Regions from separate parts of the Sporomusa sp. 246TCP1 genome, predicted to be linked through region 1. Evidence: riboswitches for the same ligand, from Rfam matches in the RefSeq annotation. Region 1 holds a riboswitch; each other region holds the start of a gene.
The links. A riboswitch is a leader RNA that binds a small molecule or an ion and turns the genes downstream of it on or off. The one in region 1 is predicted to bind cyclic di-AMP.

Region 2: linked by a shared signal. The riboswitch ahead of AC1ECB_RS21430 (APC family permease) and the one ahead of AC1ECB_RS04205 (C40 family peptidase) in region 1 are both predicted to bind cyclic di-AMP.
Region 3: linked by a shared signal. The riboswitch ahead of AC1ECB_RS06685 (peptidoglycan-binding protein) and the one ahead of AC1ECB_RS04205 (C40 family peptidase) in region 1 are both predicted to bind cyclic di-AMP.

What each region holds. Positions count from the first base shown of each region.
Region 1 covers NZ_CM170492.1:878,681-885,060, forward strand. The annotation lists gene AC1ECB_RS04175 (nickel-dependent hydrogenase large subunit) at 1-606, shown strand, start outside; gene cybH (Ni/Fe-hydrogenase, b-type cytochrome subunit) at 626-1,348, shown strand; gene AC1ECB_RS04185 (HyaD/HybD family hydrogenase maturation endopeptidase) at 1,360-1,842, shown strand; gene AC1ECB_RS04190 (hypothetical protein) at 1,870-2,184, shown strand; gene aroH (chorismate mutase) at 2,275-2,634, shown strand; gene AC1ECB_RS04200 (glycosyltransferase family 2 protein) at 2,780-3,763, shown strand; cyclic di-AMP (ydaO/yuaA leader) riboswitch at 3,837-3,974, shown strand; gene AC1ECB_RS04205 (C40 family peptidase) at 3,979-4,647, shown strand; gene AC1ECB_RS04210 (ABC transporter ATP-binding protein) at 4,768-6,380, shown strand, end outside.
Region 2 covers NZ_CM170492.1:4,537,067-4,543,446, forward strand. The annotation lists gene AC1ECB_RS21430 (APC family permease) at 167-2,014, opposite strand; cyclic di-AMP (ydaO/yuaA leader) riboswitch at 2,074-2,211, opposite strand; gene feoB (ferrous iron transport protein B) at 2,642-5,017, opposite strand; gene AC1ECB_RS21440 (FeoA family protein) at 4,980-5,255, opposite strand; gene AC1ECB_RS21445 (FeoA family protein) at 5,274-5,504, opposite strand; partial or broken gene AC1ECB_RS21450 (response regulator) at 6,008-6,361, opposite strand; gene AC1ECB_RS21455 (ATP-binding protein) at 6,336-6,380, opposite strand, start outside.
Region 3 covers NZ_CM170492.1:1,347,317-1,353,696, reverse strand. The annotation lists gene AC1ECB_RS06720 (AzlC family ABC transporter permease) at 1-60, opposite strand, end outside; gene AC1ECB_RS06715 (LysR family transcriptional regulator) at 167-1,027, shown strand; gene AC1ECB_RS06710 (hypothetical protein) at 1,208-1,474, shown strand; gene AC1ECB_RS06705 (DUF3795 domain-containing protein) at 1,513-1,797, shown strand; tRNA gene AC1ECB_RS06700 (tRNA-Val) at 2,357-2,433, opposite strand; gene AC1ECB_RS06695 (acyl-CoA dehydrogenase family protein) at 2,619-3,752, opposite strand; gene AC1ECB_RS06690 (DMT family transporter) at 3,857-4,309, opposite strand; gene AC1ECB_RS06685 (peptidoglycan-binding protein) at 4,439-5,038, opposite strand; cyclic di-AMP (ydaO/yuaA leader) riboswitch at 5,102-5,246, opposite strand; gene AC1ECB_RS06680 (L,D-transpeptidase family protein) at 5,354-6,076, opposite strand; gene AC1ECB_RS06675 (3D domain-containing protein) at 6,167-6,380, opposite strand, start outside.

The DNA of each region.
Region 1 (6,380 bases):
CCGCTGGCTAAGTATATTGTTATATATACTAAGGTTAAACAAGGTATTATTCAGCAGCCAACTTGGGCGGAAAAGCTTATGGTCGAGCAAGTTGATGCTGTGTCCAAGCTTCTTAATGTACCACCGGAAACCTGGATGCTTACGACGGTAGGACGGACAGCCGTCCGCGGACTGGATGCCCAACTGAGTGCCTATATAAATAAATATTTCTTTGATAAACTGGTAAATAATATTAAAGCCGGTGATACTACAGTGGCTAATTCGGCTAAATGGGACCCGGCAACCTGGCCCAAGGAAGCGAAAGGTGTGGGGCTACATGAAGCACCGCGCGGCGGTCTTAGTCATTGGGTAACAATTAAGAATGGAAAAATTGACAACTATCAGGCTATTGTTCCTTCTACCTGGAATGCTTGTCCCCGGGACGGCAAGGCCGGATATGGTGCGTATGAAGCCAGCATGATTGAAACCAAAGTAAAGATTGCTGAAAAACCACTTGAAATACTACGGGTGCTGCATTCATTTGATCCATGCTTAGCCTGCGCGACCCATCTGTTTGATAAAGAGGGTAAGGAAATTACTGTCGTTCGCACAGACCCGTATTTATAGAAAAAGGAGGATACCGGTCATGCGCCAAGGAGCTATGAAACCCTATTACTTGTTTAGCCCATGGACGCGAATTTTCCACTGGGTCATGGTAATATGTGTATTTATCCTGTTTGTTACCGGACTGTACATCGGTAACCCCTTTTTCCTGGGGACACAGGGGATGGAACCCACTTTTGCCGTTACTAATGGTATGGCAATGGAGATGATACGATATATCCATTTTCTCGCTGCGTATATCCTTGTTATCTCCTTTATCCCGCGTATTTATGGTTTTATTATTAATCCGGGCGACAGGCTGCTTCCTAAGCCCTGGACGAAACTGTATTGGACCGGGATGATAGATACTAAGCTGCACTATATGTTTTTGCGCAGCAAACACCGGCCCTATTTAAGAAATTCATTAGCCAGGTCAGGTTATTTGGCGGTGTACTTCATGTTTTTAATTGAAATCATAACCGGATTTGCCATGTATTACATGGTTGAACCTAACCGTTTTTTGGCAAAGATCTTTGGCCCTTTTAATAACTGGCTGGTCAATGAATATGTGGTACATATGATTCATCATTTTGTCGCCTGGTTTATCATCCTGTTTGTCATTGTCCATGTTTATATGGCCATCAGGGCAGATTTTACGGAAAAAGGCGGCGAGGTATCTGCTATGTTTTCGGGTCTTAAATATATGGAAGAAGAGCCTGACGATGCAGGAGATCTGATAGATACCAGGAAATGCAAGGCAAAGTAGGAGTTTTACCTATGGAAAAAATCGTTGTTCTCGGTGTTGGCAATATCTTAATGCAAGATGAGGGGTTTGGTGTCCGGGTGGTTGAAGAAATCACCCGGCGCTATACATTCCCGGAACATGTGCAAATTCTTGATGGCGGCACTCTCGGGATGGAGCTGCTACGCTTTATTGCCGGTGTCGATTACCTGCTGATTATTGATGCGGTAAACGGTGGCGGCATGCCTGGCGAGTTTTATCAATTTGCCAATGAAGAAGTTAAGGTCTATTTTAAACAAAAGGTATCTATGCACGAGTTAGGGGTTCAGGATGTGCTGACAGCACTTGAACTCTTAGGAGAGCCGGTAAAAGAGATAGTCGTTTTGGGCGTTCAGCCTGCCGTGATTGATATTGGTCTTGAACTGAGTCAGGTTGTGCAACCGGCTATTGATCAGGCTGTACTACGAACGATTACTGTTTTGAATTCCTGGGGTATAAACTGTCTTCCGCACACATAGTAATTTACAAATGCGGGAGGTGGGGCTTTGAACTACCGTGTTCTGTATGTTATTCTTACCCTGAGCGAAGAACCAGAGGTATTTCCCGCCGAGGATTACCGGTATAACCAGGAAAATAGCTGTCATGAGTTATTAATAATAGTTTTTGACCAGAAGCTTTGGGTAGATACCCGGGCAGTGAAGTTAAAAAAGGTATCAGGAGCCACTTTTTGCTGGCAGGAGTATGAGCAGGGACAATACATAGAACTTAATCAGTCAGATACTGTTTGCCCCGAATGCGGTTGGTGGCGGTGCCATGTCTGTGGTTCTTGCCGATGCAATAAACCGCTAAAACAGGATTAATTACAAAACAATGTACAAAGCTTGCAGGAAAAATGCTAATTTATGCGTATATTATATAAGGGATTTTACTTAATTCTTTCTTGAGGAGTGGTGATTATATTACGCGGTATTCGTGGTGCAACAACTGTTACAACTAATAATCGTGAAGAAATATTTGAATGTGTAGCCGAACTGCTTGCGGCAATCTCACGGGAAAACTTGCTGAATACCGAAGATATTGGGGCCGTAATCTTTAGCTCGACTCCTGACTTAAACGCTGCCTTTCCGGCAGCCGGGGCAAGAAAGTTTGGTTGGACGCAAGTACCACTATTCGGGACGCAAGAAATCGAGTGCCCTGATGCGCCGGCACTTTGTGTTCGCGTATTGATTTTGTGGAATACTGATTTGAGGCAGCAAGACATTAAGAATGTCTACCTACATGGCGCTGCCAGTTTACGTCAAGACAGTTAGCGATAACGATAGACTTATCGTTTTAGCATAAAACCTGCTTTGTAATTTGCAAAGCAGGTTTTATGCTTACTTTTTCTCGTGTGTATTTGCAATCATTCGCCAGCAGTGCAATAATATAGTGGTAACAAGGAGGCTTGCATAGTTGATGGATATAATCAATAAACTGATATCTATTGTTGTGCCCGTATATAACGAACAGGAAAATATTGATAATTTCTATAGTGAAGTTGTTAAACATATGGAACAACTGGCCTATTGTTTTGAAATTATTTTTGTCGATGATGGCTCAAGTGATGCCACGCCGCTTATTTTGGAGCGGTTAGCTACTGGTGATAAGCGGGTACGGGCGCTTATTATGGCGCGTAACTTTGGTCATCAGGTGGCCTTAACCTGTGGCCTGGACCATGCCCAGGGAGATGCGATAATTACTATGGATGGTGATATGCAACATCCGCCGGAAATGGTACCGTTGTTAATTAGTAAATGGGAGGAAGGCTTTCAGGTTGTCCAAACAGTCAGGAAAAATACCGAAGGAGTATCCTGGTTTAAAAATTTCACCTCAGGTATGTTTTATAAGTTGATGAATGCCTTATCGAATGTCCAGGTTGCCGAGGGTGGTTCTGATTTTAGATTATTAGACAAGCAGGTTGTAGACAGTTTTCGACGTTTTCGGGAACGCGCCAGATTTATTCGTGGTATGATTAGTGCAATTGGCTACCGTCAAACGAACATCGAATTTATTGCTCCCAAACGGTTTGCCGGTCAATCTAAGTTCTCTTTAAAAAAAATGCTGCATTTTGCCCTTGATGGGATTACTGCTTATTCTAAAACACCACTTCGTTTTGCATTTTACATCGGGATTCTGTTGGGATCTGTAAGCATTGGCCTAACCCTGCATGTTCTCTATATTAAAATTTTTACCGCCGAAGCAGTTCCTGGCTGGGCGACAATTACCGCCAGTATTTTGCTTTTAGGCGGCTTGCAATTGGCGGGAATTGGTATTATTGGAGAGTATGTTGGCCGGATATTTGAAGAAGTAAAGCAGCGTCCTCTTTACTGGTTGCGGGCTGAGCTCGGCACGCAAGTGGCAAAAGATAAACAGGCGACATTTGGCGAAAAAGGAACTTGACCTAATAAATGTAAAAAAAAACACGATTTTTGGGAAGGAATTTCTAAATCTAAGCCGAATAATAGTTTTAGAGCATTATAGAAAGCCGAATCCAGCTCTGGTACGGGGGAACCAATTAAGGGGGTGAAACTTGATAAGCGTCAGCTTTTCAAGTAGGGTGCCTGCAACCCTAACCCGTCAGCTAACCTCGGAGGCAAGTGAGAGGAGAAACCTATTTGCAAAAGTTTTTCAGGTTTATTGTCGCTTTATGCCTCTTTTTAGGGACAGCTGCTTTTGCTCACGCTGCGGGTACATATGAGGTTGGCGACCAGGGAGATGATGTTGCCGCTATTCAAGCTCAGCTTAATAATCTGGGGTTTAATGCCGGTGCAGCAGACGGCGATTTTGGAAACTTAACGCTTAATGCCGTTAAATCTTTCCAAAAAGAGCGTGGTCTTGAATCAGATGGTGTGATTGGAGCGCAAACCTATCGTGCTCTGATGGGACGCGATATTCCAGCCAGTCGTGATTCCTCTACTGCTTCGGTAAGGCGTATCATTCAGACTTCCATGCGTTACAGAGGTGTACCGTATGTATTTGGTGGGACAAGTCCTGATGGTTTTGACTGCTCTGGCTTCACTCGCTATGTTTTTGCTCAGAGCGGCGTCTATTTGCCACGAATGGCTGATGAACAATTTGAAGTTGGGCGGCATGTATCTTATGGTCGTCTTCAGCCTGGGGACTTGGTGTTTTTTAGCACTTACACTTCAGGAGCATCTCATGTCGGCATCTATATTGGTGATAGTAGATTTATCAGTGCTACGTCTAGTAGTGGTGTAAGAATTGACAGTCTAGATAGTGGTTACTGGGGTTCGTGCTACATCGGTGCTCGCCGGGTGATGTAAAGTAAGAAAGGAAGGCATGACAGCCTTCCTTTTTTATTGCCCCTGGGTACTTGTATTTAACGATAGGAACTGAGACAATATAAGTGTAAAGTCAAGCATTATTATAGTGGAGATATTATTATGTTTAGTTTTTATTGGCGAAAGTTCATAGTACCCTATTGGTTATTAGCTTTAACAGCGGTACTGTGTTTTATTGTTGCAAGTTTAGCGGGCTTGGCGGCGCCGCTGGTAGTTAAGCTGCTGATTGACGATGCGCTGACCAGTGGCAATATTGCGTTTTTGCATCTGATTACTGCGGGTATCATAATTCTATACTTCATTCGTGGATTATTTTCTTATTTTTATGGATGCAGTATGGCAAAAGCCGGCAATAAGATGCTGGCTAAACTGCGGCAGGATATGTTCAGTAAGTTGCAGTCACTAGATTATGCCTATTTCATGAAAACTCCGTCAGGTGAGCTTATTTCTCTATTTACCAATGATCTATTGTTTATTCAACAGGCCGTTACGGTAGGTATTCCTGATGCTATTGTTGAGTCACTCAATCTACTGGCTATCATGGCAATTATGATTTATTTTGATTGGGAGCTGGCGATCGTGACTTTTGCAACTTTGCCATTTATCATCATTGCCATCAGTTTTTTTAATAATAAAGTTGGCCGGTTAGGAGTGCTTGTTGAACATACGCTGGCGAAAGTCACAGCCATTATTCAACAATCGCTCATATCGATCATAGTCGTGCAAAGTTATGTCCGGGAAGGTTATGAATACAAAAAATTCAGTGAAAAGATTCAGCAAGCAGCAAACGAATTGCTAAAAGCTCAGCGATTAAGTGCAATTTTGGTGTCATTGGTAGAATTTCTTGCCGCTATCGGTTTAACTATTATTGTCTGGTATGGTGGTCGGGAGGTTATTCAGGGTGATCTGAGTATTGGCGGGATGTTTGCTTTTCTGGTGTATATTATCAATATACCTATGCCTGTACGCAAAATCAGTCAGGCTTTGACTTATCTGAAGCTTGGTGCAGTAGCCTGGGGGCGTATTAACAGCTTGCTTAACGAACATACTTCGTCGGTGGTTGATGGTTATTTACAAATTCCTACGGCGGAGGGATTAGTCGAGTTTAAGGATGTGTCATTTGCTTACCAGGCTGGCAAGCCGGTACTGGAAGATATTAATATTCATGCAAAGCCAGGAGAGGTTATTGCTATTGTTGGCCCCAGCGGGGCAGGTAAATCGTCATTTGCTAATTTACTCTTACGTTTTTACGATCCAGACAAAGGGGCTGTTTATTTAGACGGAATAAATATTAAAAAACTTAAAATTGGTGATCTGCGGCGGCAGATTGGCTTTATTCAGCAGGAACCGGTTCTATTTAACACCACTATTCTGGAAAACCTCCGTTATGGCAGGCCGAATGCAACTATAAGCCAGATTGAGCAAGCAGTTAGATTATCCAATGCTTACGATTTTATTATGGCCTTGCCATTAGGCTATGATACGATAGTAGGAGAATTGGGCGGAAATCTGTCTGGTGGTCAGCGACAGCGGATTGCTATTGCCAGAGCGATTATTATGGAACCTGCCATATTGCTTTTTGATGAACCGACTGCAGCCCTTGATGCTCATACCGAAAAACAGGTTATGTCAGCCATTCGGCAAGCCAGCACGGGACGGACAGTCTTTATTATTACCCACCGTATGTCGACAATTATGGCTTCAGACAGGGTAGT
Region 2 (6,380 bases), 2.4 Mb from region 1:
CAGACTACATAAAATGCTACGCGAGAATACTGCTTAATTATAACCAGTACCAAGGGGCTTGTCAAGCTGCTGCCTAGCAAAACTTCAGCAGATCAACGAGTATCATAAAAGTCAATCAATGAATAGTAAAAGGGGGTTGCCTCAAAAATGAGACAACCCCCTTTTACTATTCTTTCAAGTGGTAGGGAACGGTAGTTACAATAACGTTTTCCCTCCAAATAAGGGTATTCCGCAAAAACCAGCCAGTCTGATTATGCAAGAGCCGGTGCCAGGATTTCCGCGTCTCAAACTCAGGGATAATGACTGTGATATAATCATCTGGTCCCTTTTCCCGCTCCTTCTTCTCAATAAAATGCAGGAGTGGCCGCATTAGTAACCGGTAGGGCGAACGAATAACGATTAATTCTATACCCGGATCCCACAGCTTCCACTTTTCAACAACTTTCTTTGTCGTTTCTTCATTATTAGATACATGAACAGCCAAAATATTATCACCAATCATTTTGGCATATTTAATGGTTTCATACACCACGCGCGTTGTTGTCGATACAGGTACAATAACAATATGTTTACCCTCTGGAAAAGTAGCCGCTCCCTTTTCATAGCATTCTTCCGGCAGATGTAGTTGATCGGCTATAGAGTTATAGTGGCCCCGGATGGCTGTAAAGATATAAATCATAATAGGAATAAACAACAAGATAATCCAGGCACCATAGAGAAATTTTGTTACAGTAATAATAAGAACAACCAGACCGGTAGTCGTAGCACCAATGCCATTTAGCAGCGCCCGAACCTGCCATCCTTTACCACGCTCCCGGTTCCAGTGAACGACCATGCTGGATTGAGCAATAGTAAACGAAATAAATACACCAATAGCATACAGCGAAATGAGATGCTCAGTATTTCCCCGAAACACGATAATTAACAACGCAGCCGCGACAGTTAGTAAAATAATACCATTAGAAAATGTCAACCGCTCGCCACGTGTCGCCAAATAACGGGGCATATACCCATCCTTAGCCACAATAGATAACAGCACCGGCAAGCCGTTGTAGGCCGTATTGCCTGCCAGATATAACACCAGCATTGTAGTAATTTGAATATAATAATAGGCAGCCGAACGGCCAAAAATTTCTTCTGCCAATTGCGACATAGCCGTTACCTCAGCTATCGGTAAAATGTGATAATGCATGACAAGGTAGGTAATACCCAGGAACATAAAACCCAGGGTTCCAGCCATCCAGTACGTAGTAATAGCAGCATTACGGGCTTCCGGCTTGCGGAACATGGGAACACTATCTGCAATAGCTTCTACCCCTGTCATTGAACTACAACCATTGGCAAAGGCCCTTAAAATCACAAACAACATCGCCCAATCCAGTTGCTGGCGGGCTAAGGACTCTGGTGGCAGCAGATAGGGAGCAACAGTAACGGACTTCCATATACCTATTACAATTAAAATGATGATACCAAACAAAAAAGCGTAGGTAGGTATTACGAAGGCATTGGAGGATTCCCGAACTCCGCGCAGATTAACTAGCATTAATATGGCAAAAAGAACCAGTACATCAATGATAACTTCCCGCCCCGCCAAGGCAGGAAAAGCCGAAACAATAGCTGCTGTGCCGGCCGAGACACTCACCGCAGCTGTCAGTACATAATCGGCAAAGACTGAGCCAGCTGCCACCAACGCCGGCATCTTGCCCAGATTCTTCTTGGCCACCGTATAGGCCCCGCCACCCTCAGGATTGGCTTTAGCCACCTGCACATAGGATAACACTACAATAGCCAGCAGTGACAGAATACCTATAGCCACAGGCCCCATAAACCCGTAAGCTACCAGGCTGGGAACAGCAACCAACGCAAGCATTATTTGTTCCGGACCATAGGCAACAGATGATAATGCATCTGAGGAAAAAATAGACAATGCCTTCCATTTTGGAAGTTTTTCGTGAGCCAATTCCCGGTTATGAAGTGGCTTGCCGATAAGTAATCGGCGAAGTACGCGCATCATAGTAGCGCCTCCAGTTTCATTATTCATTTTTTTAACACAAAAAAAAGACCTGTCGGTCTTTCGACCCCTGCTTTAGCCTGCGAAGTTAGCTGACGGGTAGGATGACAAGAGAAAAACATCCCTTTTACCTAATTGGCAAAATTAACCCCAAAAAGTGGTTCCTCCGCTTCCAAAATGGAACTCGGCATTATGTTATGTTTAACTAACTGTAATCATACTGCTTTTCTAATCGCACATAAAGTTCGCCTATGCTTCTTTAACGCCTGCTAGATGTCATGGCTACTCACTAAACAATATTGGATTCTTCGCTCACAGTCACGCTTTCTTTTGCGTGTTGTGGCTCGTCATTCCCCAAAAAATTCATGTTTATCGGCTATAAATAGCGACTGGACTGTCATAAAGACGGCCAAGAAAATTACACCAATATACTCTTATAAATAAAGTCCAACCACTTGTTTGAATGAAGTGGTTGGACTTTATTAATAACAATCATTTCCGCAGCTATTAGAACAATGGCATCGCGTTTTCCCCTGCAATTCCTGCCAAATAATTTTGGCTATATAGCCACCCGCAACTAAGCCGAAAATAAATACAATTATCGTATCCATCCCGCTCACGTCTTTTTCCCTAGTAGCCCAGAAGACTTCCTATTTGGTAAACTAAGAACGACATTATCCATGCCAGGGTAGTTGTATATACGGTAGCAAAAATTGGCCATTTCCAGGAATTTGATTCCCGTTTGATAACTGCTAATGCTGCCAGGCACGGTGAATAGATAAGCACAAACACCATCAGAGAATAGGCAATTAATGGGGTAAAGCTGCTATCATTGGCCAGCGCTTGCTGCAACGCAACCGACCCTTCATCGGCTTCACCTACATTATAGATAGTACCCATGGTACTAACCAAAACCTCTTTCGCGGTAAAGGCCGCAATTAAACCAATGCCTGACCGCCAATCAAAGCCCAATGGTCGAATAGCCGGCTCAATAAATTTGCCGAGCTGTCCAGCATAGCTTTGGGCTAATTTTTCCCCAGCCTCTTCTTTCTGGAAGTGTTCAATCTGCTCTTCATTTTCAGTCTTGAGTTCCAGATAACGCATGGCCCACGGATATAACTCAGTGTTAGCTGCTTGTATTTCCTGCAGCTTTGTCTCTTTAGCCGTTGTTAAAGCAACTAATTCAGGACTATCTTCTTCCACCCCTTCGACTTGCTCCTCAAACTCTTCATTAATGGTACTTATATCAGTAATTACTATCTGCAGCGGTGCATGGTCTTCTACAGCAACAATCTTCAGCGGCGCACCAACCTGCTCTGCCACTTGCTGACTAAAACCAGCTTCTGCTTGGGCGATTAACTCTTGATAGTCTTTACTATAATTAACATCACTAGGGTAATTGACCATAAACCAGACCAAAATCGAAACTGCCAGAATAATGGTACCTGCTTTTTTCAAATAGAGCACACTGCGTTCCCACATATGCATGCAAATGGATTGCAATGTAGGTACACGATAAGGAGGCAACTCCATAACGAAGGGTTCTGGCTCGCCTTTGAATAATACGCTGCGAAAAACACGCGCCATAATTACAGCCAAAAATATCCCTAATACGTAAACGGAAAATAACACCGTACCTGCCATACTTTCACTAAAGAAAGCAGCAATCAACAAAGTATATACCGGTAATCTTGCACTGCAACTCATTAGTGGTGTTACCAGAATAGTCACTAGCCGGTCTCGTGGATTCTCTAAGCTCCGGGTACCCATAATGGCAGGCACACTACAGCCAAAACCCAATAATAGCGGAATAAACGATTTACCATGTAGTCCTACAGAGTGCATAACTTTATCCATAATAAAGGCCGCTCTAGCCATATAACCGCTATCTTCCAAAACGGCAATTCCTAAAAACAATAACAATATATTAGGCAAAAATACAATGACGCCGCCAACACCGCCGATGATGCCATCGACAACCAATGACTTGAGATCACCTGCCGGCATATAGAGGCCTGCATAGGCGCCAATGGCCGCTACGCCCTCTTCAAGCCACTCCTGCGGATAAGCTCCGATAGTAAATACCATATTAAATAATAGCCACATAAGTCCTAGGAATACAGGCAAACCTAACAGCCGGTTGGTAAGTACCCTGTCAACCTTGTCAGAAGTCGTTAACCAGCCATCCCGTTTGGAAACAATAACATCCTGACATAGTGAGCCTACAAACTGATACCGTAAATTAGCAATCGCCAGTTCAGGATCAGTCTCAAAGGTAGCCTGCAGGCTCTCTCTAGCAGCAGCGACAACAGTAGTCACCCGCGCTCCCCCGGGCAATGCTTGCACCGTATTTCGGATCTCCGGGTCGTTCTCTAACAGCTTTATCGCCAACCACCGCAGCGGAAAGTGCAAATTATGCCGTTCTTCTGCTAACAAGGCACTGATTTCTGCAATTTTTCCTTCCACCGCATCACCGTAGTTAATAATAAAAGGTTTTTGTGCCTTTTCCTCAGCTACCTTTACAGTCGCTGCTAACAACTCATCGATACCGTTGTGGCGATTGCCAACAGTCCGAACTACCGCTACCCCCAGTTTCCGGGATAATACTTGCTCGTCAATTTTGGTGCCCATATCCTCAGCGACATCAGTCATATTAAGAGCTACTACCATGGGTCGTTCCAGTTCTAAAAGCTGCACCGCCAAATATAAATTGCGCTCCAAATTGCTGGCATCCAGAATGTCCACAATGACATCCGGCTTATCCTTAATGATAAAATTACGTGCCACAAGTTCATCTACTGAATGGGCTGTTAAGCTATAGGTGCCTGGTAAATCAACTATTAATAATTCTTTATCCCGATACCGCCGAAACCCTTCTCTTTTTTCAACCGTAACCCCCGGATAATTACCCACATGTTGCCTAGCACCGGTAATACTATTGAAAATAGTTGTTTTACCAGAATTGGGATTACCGGCCAAGGCAATACTGACTTTGGTATTTGCCACTATAAAGACCTCCTTCATCCCGCCCTTGCTTCACATTTATGGCAGAAGCCAATAGATTGTTTAACATAATCCGGCTGCCCCGGACTTTGACAATAATAGATTCATTACTACGACTTAGTATGCCAACCGGCGTCCCTGGTGTAAAACCCAAATCAGTAAGTCTTGCCCTTACTTCCTTGGAGCCGCCCAGAGCGGTTACTATCATCAATTGTCCTTGATCAATACTCTGAATTTGCATAACCACCCCTCCTTTGCGTTATTTCATTTTAATTTCAATATTCTGGGCCTCTACTTTTCGCAAGGAGAGATTAAAGCCCATGACCTTAACCTCCATAGGATCACCTAGTGGTGCATATTTTTGAACTTCAATCTTTGACCCCAGAACAACTCCCATATCAATAATGCGGCGTTGGATAGGACCATTACCATGAATTTTAGCTATTGTACCTTTTTCCCCCGGCAATAACTGACTTAATAATTTGACCATTTTCTTTCTTCCCCCTTGTTGTAGCTTTTAATATTATCCTATAAGTATTACTGATATTAGTAACCATTCTCTTTTTTGTTTTAAAAAAATTTTCCTTACTGCGCATTTACTTTCTTAACAAGTTCAAACTCAACCTCTTTCAAACCAGCAAAATTGCGGAAGTAAGCCGTGTAGTCCAGTGTATAGCAAACAATTCGCACTTCACCGCCTGAGGCAACAAGTTCCTCAATTATTATCTCATAGGTCGGTGCCGCCTTATTATTAAGCACATTCCCACACGTAAAATCAAATATTATCGCCGTTGTCTGACTTACCCTCATATTCTTGATAGCCTTATCCATATCAACATAATCAGCTTGAGTAAATTCGCGCAATAACGTAATTCTTACTTCACCCTCCTGGTTTTCGATAGAAAATGCCATCTGGGCTGTAAGCGGTTTTATTTCAAACGAATTCATGACCGTAAGATCAGGCAGAGATTCCTTCTGTCCACTTGTTGTTGCTCCTAATAACTCGGTAATAATAGATAGTAGTTTATCTTCAGTAAAGGGTTTTAAAATATAGCCTTTTGCCCCATTTTGCAAGGCATCAAACACTTTATGTTTCTGTCCAAGGGCACTCACCATAACAACCCTGGCCTGTGGATCAAATGTATTAATCTGCCTCAAAGCATCAATGCCATCCATTTCCGGCATAGTTATATCCATGGTAACCAAGTCGGGACGATACTTTTTATATGCGGCAACTGCTTGATTGCCGTTAGCTGCTTCATCCACCACATGTCCGGCTTTCACTAAAAATGTTCCAATGGCTTTACGCATCATTAATGCGTCATCCACAACTAATACACGCGCCATTTTCCTGCGCCACCTCCTT
Region 3 (6,380 bases), 470 kb from region 1:
AAGACAAATTGGAATGCCGTCTTTAATACCTTTTTTCCAATGTTGAATATTATCGTTCATTTGTTTTCTCCTTGATTTTTTCTTATTTTAACATGCAGATTGACAATAAGTAAAATGAATACTTATAATATTTATATAAGATATTCTAATGTATTAGGAGTAAGCAATGAATCGCTATAACGCATTTATCGTTATAATTGAAACTGGCAGCTTTACCAAAGCAGCTGAAAAACTCGGCTATACACAATCAGCCATCAGTCAGATGGTACGTTCCCTGGAACAAGAACTGTCTACTAAGCTTTTGCTTCGCTCACGCAAAGGCATTGCGCTCACATCGGATGGCGAGGAATTATTGCCTTATATAAGAAAATTGCATAATTCTTACTGTGAGCTTATGGAAAAACGCAAAGAAATGCAAGGCCTACAAAGCGGTATTGTTCGTATAGGAACTTTTACAAGTGTTTCCTGCCATTGGCTGCCGAAATTGATGAAAGATTTCAAAGAACATTATCCATCTGTTAATTTTGAACTTCATCAAGGTGAATACACAAGTATAGCACAATGGATCAAGGAAGGCAGCGTCGATTTCGGTTTTGTTAATCCAGATGCCGTTTCTGATCTCACTACAATACCTTTACGGCAAGATGAAATGCTGGCCATACTGCCGAGCAATCACCCTTTAGTTTCCCACGAAAAAGTTTCTTTAAAAGAATTATCCAATGAACCATTTATCCTTCTGAATGAAGGTGAATTAAGCGAACCATTGGAATTTTTCAAACAAAGTAACTTACAACCAAATATTCAATACCGTGTTATTGATGACTATACCATTATGTCCATGATTGAAAATGAGCTGGGAATTTCTATTTTGCCTAAACTGGTGTTAAACAGAACCAACTATAACATTATCACCAAAGAAATATCGCCGCCTATTGTCCGCACTATCGGGATCGCATTTAAACATAAAATGGCACTGCCAATAGCAAGCAGATATTTTATCGATTTTCTTGTACAGCAATTTGAATGAAATCAGTTCATACTCCCGCTATTTCCGACAATTTACAGGAACAGGCCAGAAAAATGATCGAATGGGCTGGCTTTGGTCCCGATATTTATCTGCAACCAATGAATGGTAAAAAGGAGAACTGACCGGCGTCACCTAATTTATAAAGGAAGATATGACAGACACTAAGGGGGATTTAAGTTCATGCACCATTTATCCTTTTACGAGTTTATTTATTATGGCCTGGTAATTACCAGCTTACTTCTTTACCTACCGCTATATGTAAAAAGACGCCATGAAATTATAGCTGAACGGCGTAATTCATCACGCTGGGGGATAGTAGTATCCTTTGCCATTATTGGCATTATTAGTGTAGCTGCTAACCTGGTTAATTGGTTGCCCGCATTAGTAACGACTATTATCTCTTGTGCAATTGCTTATTATGTAGTTTTTGTTAAGTATAAAGATTAGCGTCTGAATGGGTTCCCGGCATTAGCCGGGCTTTTCTTTTGCTCTATAGTGGAAAGGACTTCGAAAAATTGCTCGACTACTTTTCGGCGGCTAAGTGTGGTGGCTACCGGAGTGAAGACTGCCACTGTCCCATAGATTGTACCGTCAAAACATGCCACAAGGAGCAGGGAGTAGACTTCTGCTTCCAGTGTAGCCAATTTCCTTGTGATAAGAGCCTATTCTCGGAGAACCTCCGTGAGCGCTGGCTGCAAGCCAATAACTGTATGAAGGAAATTGGAACGATGGAATTTTACGTTGAGCAGGGTAAATTACCAAGGTATTAAGATACCCTTTTTTCAAAGTAAACACTAAATAAACACTAGCATTTAAAACCGCTAACGCGATCCTTTGTCTTAAGTTGAGTCAATGGAATACAAGTAGAGGGGTTTTACTTTTGGCATTGCCCCAAAAGTAACAAAAGGTCTAGGCCCTAAGCCTCCAAAAGCTGAAAAGCCGGGCGATATTCCTAAAATCCGTAAACTCGCTACGCTCAAACAGTACGGATTTTTTAACGGAATACCGCCCGGCTTTTCTCCTACGGAACGCTTTTTCCGGCAAAGGCCGAGGGGTTACGGGAGTTACGGGACTTTTTCGGAAAATTTCTCTTGGGATTAAAGTCTTTCTCCCAATACGAAAACACGGAAATTTAGGATTGTTTTTTACCTGCCAGTAGATTTTCCTTACCACGATTTAAGACACACTTAGAACGGCTTAAACAAATATTCTACTTCACTCAAATTATTGGAACCAGCTTCACCCATAGGACTCCCTCCCCCCCAAAGAGTTACAAGAACACAAATATGCAAAAAACTTCGCAGTATAACTGCGAAGTAAGTTTCGGTTTGGTGGGGTTAGGCGGACTCGAACCGCAGACCTCTTCGATGTCAACGAAGCGCTCTAACCAACTGAGCTATAACCCCATGTGTAATTAAAATAAGGGGTAGTAAGGACTACCCCTTACGTTCTAAACATATTATAGTTCAGTCACTTGGTAATAGTAACCTAACCATGTCAACGTAGTACTCTAACCAACTGAGCTATAGTCCCTAAACACATATGTATTATATTACGGTTAACTACTAAAGTCAAGTATCAAAATTATAAATTAGTACAGGATATTATTAGCAATAACCAGTCGCTGTATTTGATTGGTACCTTCATAAATTTGCATAATTTTAGCATCACGCATATATTTTTCTGCCGGATATTCTTTGGAATAGCCATAACCGCCCAGTACTTGGACGACATCAACCGTAACCTTCATGGCAGTGTCAGCGGCAAAGCACTTGGCAATGGCTGATTCTTTGGAATAAGGAACTCCCTGGTCTTTCAACCAACAAGCCTTGTATACCAGTAAACGGGCAGCTTCAATTTGCATAGCCATGTCGGCCAGCATGGCCTGAACAAGTTGAAATGAGGCAATGGGCTTATCAAATTGTACACGTTCTTTTGAGTATTTAACGGCTAGCTCGAATGCAGCTTGTGCTAGCCCAACAGATACGGCACCAACAAATGGCCGGGCAGCATCCAGTGTTTTCATCGCAATTTTAAAACCTTCGCCTTCGCGGCCAATTCTATTTTCCACAGGAATACGTACGTTTTCCAGAATTAATTCGCAAGTATTTGACGCTCTGATGCCCATCTTTTCTTCTTCCTTGCCAACAGAGAAGCCTGGTGTGTTCCTGTCAACAATAAAGGCTGTCAATCCACGGATACCAGCAGTTTTGCGAGTATTGGCAAAAATAATATATATTTCAGCAATACCACCATTGGTAATAAAACATTTTGTACCATTAAGTATATACTCGTTCCCGTCTTTAACAGCAGTTGTTGCAACTGCTCCGGCATCTGAGCCTGCACCTGGTTCAGTTAGTGCAAAGGCGGCCAAATTACCATCATTTATGACACTAAACATTTTGCGTTTTTGCTCTTCGGACCCCAAGAGTACTACTGGGTAGGAAGCTAAAGCATTTGCAGCGGTTGTTGTAGCTACACCAGCACACCCTTTACCTAATTCTTCATAGATGAGAGCAATTGAGAGTGCATCAAGACCTGGTCCATCATATTCTTCCGGTACAGTTAAATTAAGTAAGCCTGCCTCATCAAGCTTTTTCCATAAATCAGAGGGAACTATACCTTCTTTATCCATTTCTAAAGCGTGAGGCGCAATTTCTTTCGCTACAAAATCTCTTACCATTTTTTGCATATCCAATTGATCGGGAGTAAAGTTAAAATCCATGCCTTGCCTCCTTGTGTTAGTACATTACCAAAAAATCCTAATGATAAGTATACCGCATAATTTTTTTTTTGTTAACACCTTAATTAAGAAAAAAATAAAAAAAACTATTTTAATAGCAGTCTAGCACCAACTGCGAGTAATACCAAGCCAATTAGCTGCTTGGGACTGCAAGCCATACGTTCAAGACCAAATCCCCCCAAGTAGTCAATTATGATTGCTGTTAATACTTGTCCAACAATAATGGCCGTAGTGGCATTGGCAACACCGACACTGGGAATGCTGGCGACTACCAAATAGATTATGGCAACACCAAGAATACCTCCTAGCCAGGAATACCATGGTGCCTCCTGCCATGCAGACAGATTGCCTTTGCCCAGATTACCGATAAACAGTAGCATCATGACTAAAATAGTTCCCGTAAGTTGAACAACAAACGTAGCCTCGAGCAGTCCAATAACCTTACTCAAACCACTATTAATCGATCCCTGCACTGCCATTAACACCCCAGATACAAAAGCCAGCACCAACGGCAGCATTTCACTTGAGATAAAATTCAATCCTAACCAACCCCCATGAAATTCTCAAATTCTATCAGTAGTATAGTACTTGATGCTTCTTAATATTCTTGGGGGATAATAACATTAGCTGCTATCAGTAAACAAAAAAAGCAGGCCGCAACCTGCAATTTATCCGTCAACTACATACACAGTTACTCTTTGCACGCCAAAATTCAATGCCTCACGGCGATTATCAAATGCTAAATCGATACGCTGGCCCTTTATTGCACCACCAATATCGTCAGCTATTGCATAGCCATATCCTGGGATATATAGCCGGGTTCCTAAAGGAATAACTGCTGGATCGACAGCAACCAAACCCTTACGCAAAAGGTTTCCGCCATAGGTATAGCTGCCATTACCCGGGTCATACGCAGAGTAGGCCGATGCTTTCATACTAAGGGCACGGCTATACCGGCTTGGCACCCCAGCCAGCCGTCCCAAATAGGCAAAGGTTTCTTTATCAACAATACCATTTACGTTAAGAGAGGAACTATGTTGAAATTCTTTTACAGCCTTTGCAGTAATTGGACCAAATATACCGTCAATGTCTCCTGAATAAAAACCACTGTCAGCCAAATATTTTTGTACAATCCGCACATTATCGCCGCGTGCCCCGAGCATTATAGTGGGTTGCTCCTGTGGTCCCGCAGCCATGCTCACCGAGGGAATGCTTACGGCTATCAGTAAAGAAAGCAAAAAAAAGACCTTTAAAAAAAGTTTTCCCAATCGATCACCTCTCTTTTCAGTATGCCTCTAAGGTTAGCTGTCATGCACTGCAAAGCAAAACACAAAACCTTAAGCATTAGCCTCCGGGGTTAGCTGTCGGATTCGGGCCAAAGAGAAGAGCTTAAGAACGCCCTACCGCGTTAGCGGATTCACCCCTATATGTGTATTGGGTCCCCCGTACCTTATAAGGATTCGGCATTATACATAGAATACACCGGAATATCAGTTTGGTCAAATCCAGTACTAGGTTGTATTTTACACTTATCTGCTATTTTCGTCAACTTCTTGATATTCTGATAGAATTTCTTACTAATTCTATATCCCTAACGCGGCACAAAACTCTTTGGTAGCTACACCGGTAGTGGTAATTCCCTTATCTGCCTGATAAGCCTTAACAGCTTCTTCAGTCATAGTGCCAAACAAGCCATCTGCTCTACCCTGAAAGTAGCCAAGTTCTTTGAGTTTCATTTGTAAGGCAACAACATCAGATCCTGAAGTTTTATATTTAAGGTTTCTTTTAATTATAGCCTTTCGACCATCAATACGCACCGGAGTCCCAATCGGAATCCATTCAAACAATTCTTCAACATCTTTATTACGCAGTCTAATGCAACCATGACTGGCAAATTGACCTATTGACCAGGGTTTATTTGTCCCATGAATGCCATAAGTGCCCCAAGGAACATTTAATCCCATCCAGCGTGTTCCAAATCCAGTTCCCCAATTATAGTCTTTCCATACCACATTCCACTCCCCGATCGGCGTCGGGGTTTTGCTTTTGCCTACTGCAATCCTGTATTTTTTATATATCTGGTCATCATTATAAACTTCAAGTACTTTAGATTGAGTATTTATTACTATACTCACTTTGCCTGTGGGTGCGTTGGTTGGTTGACTGGTGGTATCTATTGATGCCAGTTCTTGTTCATCCATATACTCAAAGCCAATAATACTAAAAACAATACTCAAAATCGCAAAAATTGCTATACCATAAAATATCGGTGATTTTCTGAATCCAAATGATAAAATGGAATTCACTTTGTCCCCTCCTTGTAGATAGCATATTCATTCCCAAATATATGCAGCCACCCAAAGGGATATGAGCAAAGAAAAGCCGGCCGAAGCCGGTTATTTAAGAACATATACTTTCACATTTTGAATCCCATAATCCAGCGCTTCTTGTCTGGTATTAAACGCTAAATCAATACGATTGCCTTTAATCGCACGGCCTTGATCGTCAGCTATAGCTTGACCGTAACCTTCAACCCAAAGTTTGGTTCCCATAGGAATAACAGCAGGATCTACGGCTACTACCCCTTTCTTAACCTTACCGCCTACATAA